Regions from separate parts of the Bradyrhizobium septentrionale genome, predicted to be linked through region 1. Evidence: predicted binding sites of a transcription regulator. Region 1 holds the regulator's gene; each other region holds the start of a gene.

Region 1 (3,276 bases):
GCGTTCATCGGTCCGTCCGGCTGCGGCAAGTCGACCCTGCTGCGTATCTTCAACCGGATGTACGATCTCTATCCGGGCCAGCGCGCGGTCGGTCAGCTGATGCTGGACCAGACCAACATTCTCGATCCCAAGCTCGACCTCAATCTGCTGCGTGCGCGGGTCGGCATGGTGTTCCAGAAGCCGACGCCGTTCCCGATGACGATCTACGAGAACATCGCCTTCGGCATCCGCCTCTACGAGAAGATCTCGAAGTCCGAGATGGACGACCGGGTCGAGAAGGCGCTGCGCGGCGGCGCGCTGTGGAACGAGGTCAAGGACAAGCTGAACGCTTCCGGCCTGTCGCTCTCCGGAGGCCAGCAGCAGCGGCTGTGCATCGCGCGCACCGTGGCGGTGCGTCCCGAGGTGATCCTGTTCGACGAGCCGTGCTCGGCGCTCGACCCGATCTCGACCGCCAAGGTCGAGGAGCTGATCCAGGAGCTCTCCGAGGACTACACGATCGCGATCGTCACCCACAACATGCAGCAGGCGGCGCGCGTCTCCGACAAGACCGCCTTCATGTATCTCGGCGAGCTGATCGAGTTCGACGACACCAACAAGATCTTCACCTCGCCGAGCGATCGACGCACCCAGGACTACATCACCGGCCGGTTCGGCTAGCGCATGATCCGGAAAAGTGGGCACCGGTTTTCCGATTGGATCATGCGAAACTGAGGACACGAAATCATGATCCCCGGGATCATGATTGAGGGAGACAAGCGATGGCTTCTGAACATACCGCCAAGGCATTCGACAGCGACCTGCAGGAGTTGACCCGCCTGGTCGCCGAGATGGGCGGCCTCGTCGAGCGCATGATCACCGAGTCGGTCGACGCGCTGATCCGGCGCGACGTCGCGCTCGGCAAGCGCGTGGTCGCCGCCGACATCGAGATCGACAATCTGCAGCGCGTCATCGAAGAGCGCGCGGTGCTGACGATCGCCCGCCGCCAGCCGATGGCGATCGACCTGCGCGAGATCGTCAGCGCGATGCGGGTCGCCACCGACCTCGAGCGGATCGGTGACCTCGCCAAGAACATGGGCAAGCGCGTCGCGGCGCTGGAGAGCGATTTCCAGCCGCTGAAGCTGATCCGCGGCCTCGAGCACATGACCGACCTCGTGCTGTCGCAGGTCAAGTCGGTGCTTGACGCCTATGCCGCGCACGATCTGCCGGCGGCGATGAACGTCTGGAAGGGCGACGAGGAGGTCGATGCGATCTGCACCTCGCTGTTCCGCGAGCTCTTGACCTACATGATGGAAGATCCGCGCAACATCTCGTTCTGCATCCATCTGATGTTCTGCGCCAAGAACATCGAGCGGATCGGCGACCACGCCACCAATATCGCTGAGACCGTGTTCTATATGATCGAGGGCCAGCAGATCACCGACAAGCGTCCGAAGGGCGATATGACCAATTTCGCCACCACGGTGCCGGGTAACTAGGGCATGATCCGCATCGGCGGAACCGGATTGTCGTCGCGACAAACCGTTTCCACGGGGAATATGCTCAGGGGTTGAGTGTTTCGGTTTGCGTTTGGGCAACGGATCACCACAGAGAAAGAACTTAGACCGATGAGCGCACGCATTCTGGTAGTCGAAGACGAGGAAGCGCTGACGACACTGTTGCGCTACAACCTCGATGCGGAAGGCTACGATGTCGAAACGGTGGGACGCGGCGACGACGCCGACACCAGGCTGAAGGAGCGCATCCCCGACCTCGTTGTGCTCGACTGGATGCTGCCGGGCCTGTCCGGCATCGAGCTGTGCCGCCGCCTGCGGGCGCGGCCGGAGACCAAGCAGCTTCCGATCATCATGCTGACCGCGCGCGGCGAGGAGAGTGAGCGCGTGCGCGGGCTTGCCACCGGCGCCGACGACTACATCGTCAAGCCGTTCTCGGTGCCCGAGCTGCTGGCGCGGGTGAAGGGCCTGCTGCGCCGTGCGAGCCCGGAGCGGCTTGCCACCGTGCTGACCTATGGCGACATCGAGCTCGACCGCGAGAAGCGCCGCGTGGCGCGCTCGGGCCGCCCGATCGATCTCGGGCCGACCGAATATCGCCTGCTCGAATTCTTCCTCGAACATCCCGGCCGGGTGTTCAGCCGCGAGCAGCTGCTCGACAGCGTCTGGGGCCGCGACATCTATATCGATGAGCGCACCGTCGACGTGCATATCGGCCGCCTGCGCAAGCTGCTCAATCCGGGCCGCGAGCAGGATCCGATCCGCACCGTGCGCGGCGCCGGCTACGCGCTCGACGACCGCTTCGCGAAGGCCGAGCCGCAGCCGTAGCCGCGGAGCCGCAAATAAACTACAGCGTCGTCCCGGCGAAAGCCGGGACCCATAACCACGAATCTTGATTGTTGGAACGCGCTGGGGGCCGCAGCCCGGCCTGACCACCTGCGCCGGTGGTTATGATGGGTCCCGGCCTGCGGCGGGACGACACCGGTGATGCAGACGTAGATGGGGTAACGGGCCGGCCGCCCGCTCGCTACGGCGCGCTTTGGAAGCGCGCTCGCGAGCGGCCTGTTGGTTGGAAGGCGGTCGTCCCTCAAACTGATGGTGTCAACGGAGTCGGGCAAGCCCGCTCCAAGCATCATTAAGGGACGACCATGTACCACTATGCAGGAATCGACGTGTCTTTGGAATGCTCGAGCGTCTGCCTTGTCGATGGGACGGGTAAGATTTTGCGCGAGGCGAAGGTTGCGAGCGAGCCGGAGGCCTTGATCGGCTGGTTCCGGTCGCTGGGGTTGGTGCTGGAACGGATCGGGCTGGAGGCTGGTCCGCTGTCGCAATGGCTCTACGCAGCGATGCGGGATGCGGGCCTGGCAGTCGAACTGTTGGAGACGCGGCACGTCCGCGATGCCTTCAAGGCGATGCCGGTGAAGTCGGACCGCAACGATGCCCGCGGGATCGCGCAACTGATGCGGCTGGGCTGGTTCCGGCCGGTGCACTGCAAGTCGATCGAAGCGCAGGAGACGCGGGCGGTTCTGACGGCACGCAAGCTGCTGCAGTCGAAGCTGCGCGACATCGAGAACAGCCTGCGCGGCGTGCTCCGCGGCTTCGGTCTGAAGGTCGGCCCGACCACCGAGCGCACGTTCGCCGAACGCATCCGGGAGCTCGTAGCGGGCCATCCTGGACTTGAGGTGGTGGCCCAGGCACTGCTCGAAGCCCACGCCGTGCTGCGGCGCGAGTTCAATGGCCTGGATAAGCACACCCAAAGGCTCGCCAGGTCGCACCCGCAGGCGAAGCT
Region 2 (3,276 bases), 4.1 Mb from region 1:
TGCCGAGGCCGAGCGCGATCGCGACCGCAACCTTCACCCAGGTTGGGATGAATTTGGTGGCGCTGTCGAGCGAGGCCTTGTAGGCGTTCAGGGTCGCGACCTCTTCCTTGCTGAGGTCGTTTTCCTTGTCCTTCATCAGGAAGCGGATCGCCTCCGAGGTCAGGTACATGTCGTTACGGGTGTTGCCGACGACTTCCGCCGGCACCTTGTTCAGCGAACCGTACTTCTGCACCTGGTCGCCGACGTCCTTCACCAGCACCGACAGCGAGGGATAGGTGCCTTCGCTGATGTGGTGCGACGAGACGTATTGGGTCACCGCCGGGCGGGGATCGCCGATGATGCTGTGGCCGGCGCCCTTGGCCGCGACCACCTTGGAGGCTGCCTCCGAGGTCTTCTGGAACTGGGCCACCTGGCTCTCCGGCAGCGCGCGGTTCAGCGCGTAGGCGGTCGGCACGGTGCCGATCAGGATCAGCATGATCAGGCCCATGCCCTTCTGGCCGTCGTTCGAGCCGTGGGCGAAGCTGACGCCGGTGCAGGTCAGGATCAGCAGGCCGCGGATCCAGAGCGGCGGCGCCTTGTTGCCTTCCGGCGCGGCGTAGAGCGCCGGGTTCCTGACGATCACCTTCAGCAGCAGCAGCAGCCCGGCGGCGCAGATAAAGCCGACCAGCGGCGACAGCAGAAGCGCGTAGCCGATCTCGGTGGCCTTGCCCCAGTCCACGCCCGAGGTGCCGTCACGGCCGCGCAACAGCGCGTTGGCGACGCCGACGCCGATGATTGAGCCGATCAGCGTGTGCGAGGAGGAGGCGGGCAGGCCGAAATACCAGGTGCCGAGATTCCACAGGATCGCGGCGATCAACAGCGCGAACACCATGGCAAAGCCGGCGCTGGAGCCAACCTGCAGGATCAATTCCACCGGCAGCAGCGAGACGATGCCGAACGCCACCGCGCCCGTCGAGGTCAAGACGCCGAGGAAGTTGAACAGGCCGGACCACATCACCGCAGCTTCCGCCGGCAGCGAGTGGGTGTAGATCACGGTGGCCACCGCGTTGGCGGTGTCGTGGAAGCCGTTCACGAACTCGAAGCCGAGCGCGATCAACAGCGCGACCAGCAGCAGCATGTAGGGCAGGTAGGAGGTGACCTTGGTGCCGGTGGCGTCAACGTCCGAATAGATGCTGTAGGCAACGTACAAAAGTCCCGCGGCAAGGATGCCGAAGAAGATGATCATCGTGAGCGGGTTAAAGCCCTTGTCGAGATTGGGCCGCGACGCCGGCTGTATCGGCGCTCCATCGGCCAGCGATGAATTGAGTGTAATATCGGTCATTCTGACGCCCCTCGTAGTTTGAGGCCCATTTTTGACTGATGGAGTTGAAGGTTAGATGACAAGCTCAACGTTGTTTTGCGCAGCGCAAGCAGGTGCTTGAATCCGCGCCATGCTTCATGCGCAGAATCTTCGTGCTTCTCCTTGAAATCGTTCGAACAGTCCCGCGAATACGGACACGACGGGACTGGCGCGGGTGGTGGATATCGCACGATCATTCGTGCGCATCGTCGGTCCAGGACGGCTGTTTCGGGAGTGAGGATGAGGTGGCGCGCCGCACGATCGGGGCTAGCAAATCGCGCAGCGCGCCCGCCTCAGGGTACGTCATGGCGTGAACATGACGCCCGATGCCCGTAGACACGTGAGGCTATCACGGATCAATTCAAGGTTGTAGGGATTTATCAGCGTTTTGAACAATTTCACGTTGAAGTGTGATCCTGCAGTTCCCCCGGAACTCAAGCCGCGTGGGCTGAATTGCGCAGCTGACCTGCCGCGATTTTCAGATCGTCGATAAAGCGCTGATATTCCAGCGCCTTGGCTTTCTCGTCGGGCAGCCGCAACAGATAGGACGGGTGCACGGTGACCAGCACCCTGGTTCCGTCATGGTCGATCAGACGGCCGCGGTTCCTGTTGATCGGCGTGATCTTGCCGAGCACGCTCTGCGCGGCCGTGGCGCCGAGCACCACCACGAGCTCCGGCTTGATGGCGGCGAGCTCGCGCTCATACCACTGCCGGCAGGCGCGGATCTCCGGCGTGCCCGGCTTCTGGTGCAGGCGGATCTTGCCGCGCGGCACGAACTTGAAGTGTTTCACCGCATTGGTGATGTAGACCTTGGCGCGCGCGATGCCGGCTTCCTCGAGCGCGCGATCGAGCATCTGCCCGGCGGGACCGACGAAGGGATGGCCGGCGAGATCTTCCTTGTCGCCGGGCTGTTCGCCCACCAGCATCAGCGTCGCGCCTTGCGGCCCTTCGCCGAACACGGTTTGCGTCGCGTCCTTCCACAGCGGGCAGGCGCGGCAAGCGGCGGCCTCGTCGCGCAAGGCCGCGATCGCGTCACGAGTGTGCTTGTCGTGAGTTTGCTTGTCCTGGGTATGCATGTCGCGAGCTTGCTTGCGGGGCATCGGCGTATCCTGCCGCTGCTGCGGCTCGGCGGCCTTGCGTGCGATGAAGGGGCCGCTGGTCATGCGCATGGCGTCTTCGATCAGAGGTTTAATGATCGAGTCCTCGGGCAGGTTCCTCCAATAGGCTTGCGGCATCTCCATCACTTTCAGCCGCGCCGGATTGAAGCGGCCGTTGTCATGACGCCGCCAGGCCTCCTCGAGCCGGTCCTCGCTCGGCACCTCGGATTTGGCAACGCCCGGCGTGATCGAGATCGCGTGCCCGTCCCAATGTGCGCAGGCGTCGGGGGTCAGGATCGACCACGGCATGTCGGCGAAGCGGCCGGCGAAGAACGGCGCGGCATGCTCGACGATGCGATGCTCCGGCTCGAACCAGGCGACGTAATGTGCCTTCTGCTCGCGGCCGATCTCGCGGAAGCGCAGATGCGCGTGCATCCTGTCGATATCGCGATAGACCGCGCGCGCCATCGCGTGGGCCTCGGCGACGTCAGGATCATCGGTCGCGCTGAGCAGATCGTGATGGCTGCGCAGTCGCCACAGCAGGCGATAGAGCAGGGCGAAGCGCTCGTCATTGCGATGCAGGATCGCGGTCCTTGCCAGCTCGATGAATTTGGCTGTGACGTTGAACTGCGCCTGCGGCGTATCAGGCAATTCATTCACGCAGGATGCCGACAACAGTTCGTCGTCGCTACGTACCGTCCAGGTGACATCCGACGGCTTCACATCATTCAGCGCCAATCGCCGCGCGGCCTTGCGCCAGCCTTCGAAATCGGTGTCGTTGTCGAGCACGATGATACGCATGCGATTGCTCCGTTTCCCGTCACGCCGCCAGTTTCCGGG
Region 3 (3,276 bases), 3.8 Mb from region 1:
AAGTTGCAGCACACGATCGACCTGCCGCGCAGGTTTCTGAACATGTTCGGGCTGAGTGCGCTTGCGCTGCGCGCCTCTCCGGAGACGCAACCCACAGTGTCGCTCGCGGCGAAGATGGTGAGTTACGCCTTCCGCCTTCGCTCGTTGAGCTACGGCGGACGTGGTCGGCTACCCCCTACGCTCTGCCCGCGCCCTCACAGCACCTTGCGCTGCGCCAAATTCTTCATCAGCGCACCGACGCCGAAGCTCCAGGGCTCGCATTCGTCGCTGCTGCGCATGCGGTTGACGAGCTTGCCGAGCTGGGGCGCGGCAATGGTGACGATGTCGTCGCGCTTGTGGGTGAAGCCCTCACCCTTGGCGTCGCGGTCCTTGACCGGCGCGAACATCGTGCCGAGGAACAGCGCAAAGCCGTCGGGATATTGGTGCACGGGGCCGATGGTCTGGGCGACCAGATCGGTCGGGTCGCGGCTGATCTTTGAGATCGAGGAATGGCCTTCGAGCACGAAACCGTCCGCGCCCTTCACGGTCAGGCCGACATCCATCTTCCTGACGTCGTCGAGCGAGAAGGTCTGGTCGAACAGGCGGAGCAGCGGGCCGATCGCGCACGATGCGTTGTTGTCCTTGGCCTTCGACAATAGCAACGCCGAGCGGCCCTCGAAGTCGCGCAGATTGACGTCGTTGCCGAGCGCGGCGCCGACGATCTTGCCGGCGCCGGAAACAATGAGCACGACCTCCGGCTCCGGATTGTTCCAGGTCGACTTCGGATGCAGCCCGGCATCCATGCCGGTACCGACCGAGGACAGCGTCGGCGCCTTGGTGAACACTTCCGCGTCCGGGCCGATGCCGACCTCCAAATACTGGCTCCAGGCGTTCTGATCGATCAAGACCTGCTTCAGCTTCATCGCCTGCTCGGAGCCCGGCTTCAGCTTGGAAAGATCGTCACCGACCAGCCACACCACCTCGGTGCGGATCGCTTCCGCAGAGGATGGATTGCCGCGCGCCCGCTCCTCGATCACGCGCTCCAGCATCGAGATCGCGAACGTGACCCCGGCGGCCTTCAGCACCTGCAGATCGACCGGCGCGAGCAGATGCGGCTTTGTGCCGTCGCGGCGGTCCGGCGGCGTGTTGGCGAGGATCGCGTCGAAATCGCCGAGCCGCTCGCCTTTGGTCGCGCGCAACGCCGCTGCGGGATCGCTCTCCTCGCACAGCGCGCTCACGGTCGGGAACCGCGCCGTGACGTCGAACACGCCGTCCGCCCGCACCGCGACCACGGCCGGGCCGCCGGCCTGCGGCAACCAGACCCGTCCGACCAGCGTGCCGGCGGTCGCGTCCTCCGGCAGGACGTCTTTTAGCGTGAGCGAAATCATCGGCGTCTCCCATTGTTGTTGGCGCTTGTTAGCACAGTCCCGCCGACTGCGTGAAACAGCGGTCATGCCATTGTCATAGAGGGGTAACATCGCCCGTCAATGCTCCCGTCGATCCATCTAACACACTGAAAGACGGACCTGCATGACCGCCCCCCACCTCACCGACGAAGCCTCCCGAGATGAAGCCTTGCGCGACGAAGCCTTCCGTGACGAAGCCTTGCGCGCCCGCATCCACCAGGAGATGGCCGACAGCTTCGATGAGGAACTTGAGCTCGAGCTCGACGACGTCAGGCTCGACAAGCTCGACCATGACGGGTCCGCTGGACATCCGTCGATCGATCGCAAACTCTATTTCCGCGAATTGCTACGGCTGCAGGGCGAGTTGGTGAAGCTGCAGGACTGGGTGCAGCACGAGAAGAAGAAGGTGGTGGTGCTGTTCGAGGGGCGCGATTCCGCCGGCAAGGGCGGCGTCATCAAGCGCATCACCCAGCGGCTCAACCCCCGCATCTGCCGCGTCGCGGCGCTGCCGGCGCCGAACGAGCGCGAACGCACGCAATGGTATTTTCAGCGCTACGTGTCGCATCTGCCGGCCGGCGGCGAAATGGTGCTGTTCGACCGCAGCTGGTACAACCGCGCCGGCGTCGAGAAGGTGATGGGGTTCTGCACCGACGAGCAGTACGAGGAATTCTTCAAGTCGGTGCCGGAATTCGAGCGCATGCTGATCCGCTCCGGCACCATCCTGTTGAAATACTGGTTCTCGATCACCGACGAGGAACAGGCGTTCCGTTTCTCGATGCGGATCCATGACCCGCTGAAGCAGTGGAAGCTGAGCCCGATGGACGTCGAGGCGCGAACCCGCTGGGAGCAGTACACCAAGGCCAAGGAGACGATGCTGGAGCGCACCCATCTGCAGGACTCGCCGTGGTGGATCGTCGACGCCGTCGACAAGAAGCGCGCCCGGCTCAACTGCATCTCGCATCTGCTGAGCCAGATGCCGTATCAGGCTGTGCAGCACCAACCGGTCGTGCTGCCGCCCCGGGTGCGCAACCCCGACTATCACCGCGGCCCGATCCCGCCGGAGATGTACGTGCCGGGAAGGTATTGATCCGGGGTGCGATCTGCGCGCTCCCGCTTGCGGCAAGCGCTCAACGTCCCCACAAACTCGTCATGCCCGGGCTTGTCCCGGGCATCCACGTCTTCGTTTCCGCGCGAGAAAAGACGTGGATGGCCGGGACAAGGCCGGCCATGACGGTGCGGAGAGTCCAGTTGATTCCAAATGCAATCCGACCTCTCCCCGCAAGCGGGGCGAGGTAAGAAGGCCAGCACTTGGGCAACTGCGCCTACTATTGGCGGAGGCCCGCACTATTGCTGCGGCCAAATCCCGACGCTAGGCTTCCCCGATCTGGTGCAGGGAGGCCCGCTTGACTCAATCCGACGACATCACAATTTCCGAAGATCGCCGTGACGCGCTGCGCTATGCGCTCGGGATCGGCAGCGGCGCCGCGCTGGTGGCCGCGTTGGCAACCCCGGCCGCGGCGCAGACGCCTGCCGACAACACGCTGGATCGTATCCGCGCCAACAAGGTGCTGCGGATCGCCGTGCTGCCGGGCGAACTGCCCTATTTCAACAAGGATCTCGCCTCCGGCACCTGGTCCGGCTTCTCGATCGAGATGGCCAACGATCTGGCAAAGCTGCTCGACGTCAAGCTGGAATATGTCGAATCGACCTATGGCAATTCAATTCTCGATTTGCAGGCCAACAAGATCGATCTCGGCTTCGCGCTCAACCCGACGCCGCAGCGCGCGCTGGTGGTCGATTTCACCAATCTGGTGTTCCCGCATCCGTTCGGCGCGATGCTGAAGAAGGGGCTGGAGGCCAAGGCTTCAGATGCTAAGACCTGGGCCGACAT

The links. The regulator PhoB, encoded in region 1, activates phosphate uptake and scavenging genes when phosphate is short. The targets are predictions, from matches to a motif close to TGTCATNNANCTGTCAT.
Region 2: the regulator PhoB is predicted to act here: its motif matches at 1,366-1,382, upstream of HAP48_RS31040 (inorganic phosphate transporter).
Region 3: the regulator PhoB is predicted to act here: its motif matches at 1,428-1,444, upstream of ppk2 (polyphosphate kinase 2).

The regions. Positions count from the first base shown of each region.
Region 1 is NZ_CP088285.1:2,089,371-2,092,646, reverse strand. It holds gene pstB (phosphate ABC transporter ATP-binding protein PstB) at 1-657, shown strand, start outside; gene phoU (phosphate signaling complex protein PhoU) at 759-1,475, shown strand; gene phoB (phosphate regulon transcriptional regulator PhoB) at 1,605-2,315, shown strand; gene HAP48_RS11825 (IS110 family RNA-guided transposase) at 2,636-3,276, shown strand, end outside.
Region 2 is NZ_CP088285.1:6,148,836-6,152,111, forward strand. It holds gene HAP48_RS31040 (inorganic phosphate transporter) at 1-1,321, opposite strand, end outside; gene HAP48_RS31045 (UdgX family uracil-DNA binding protein) at 1,774-3,237, opposite strand.
Region 3 is NZ_CP088285.1:5,905,504-5,908,779, reverse strand. It holds gene HAP48_RS29980 (fumarylacetoacetate hydrolase family protein) at 195-1,367, opposite strand; gene ppk2 (polyphosphate kinase 2) at 1,609-2,472, shown strand; gene HAP48_RS29970 (transporter substrate-binding domain-containing protein) at 2,789-3,276, shown strand, end outside.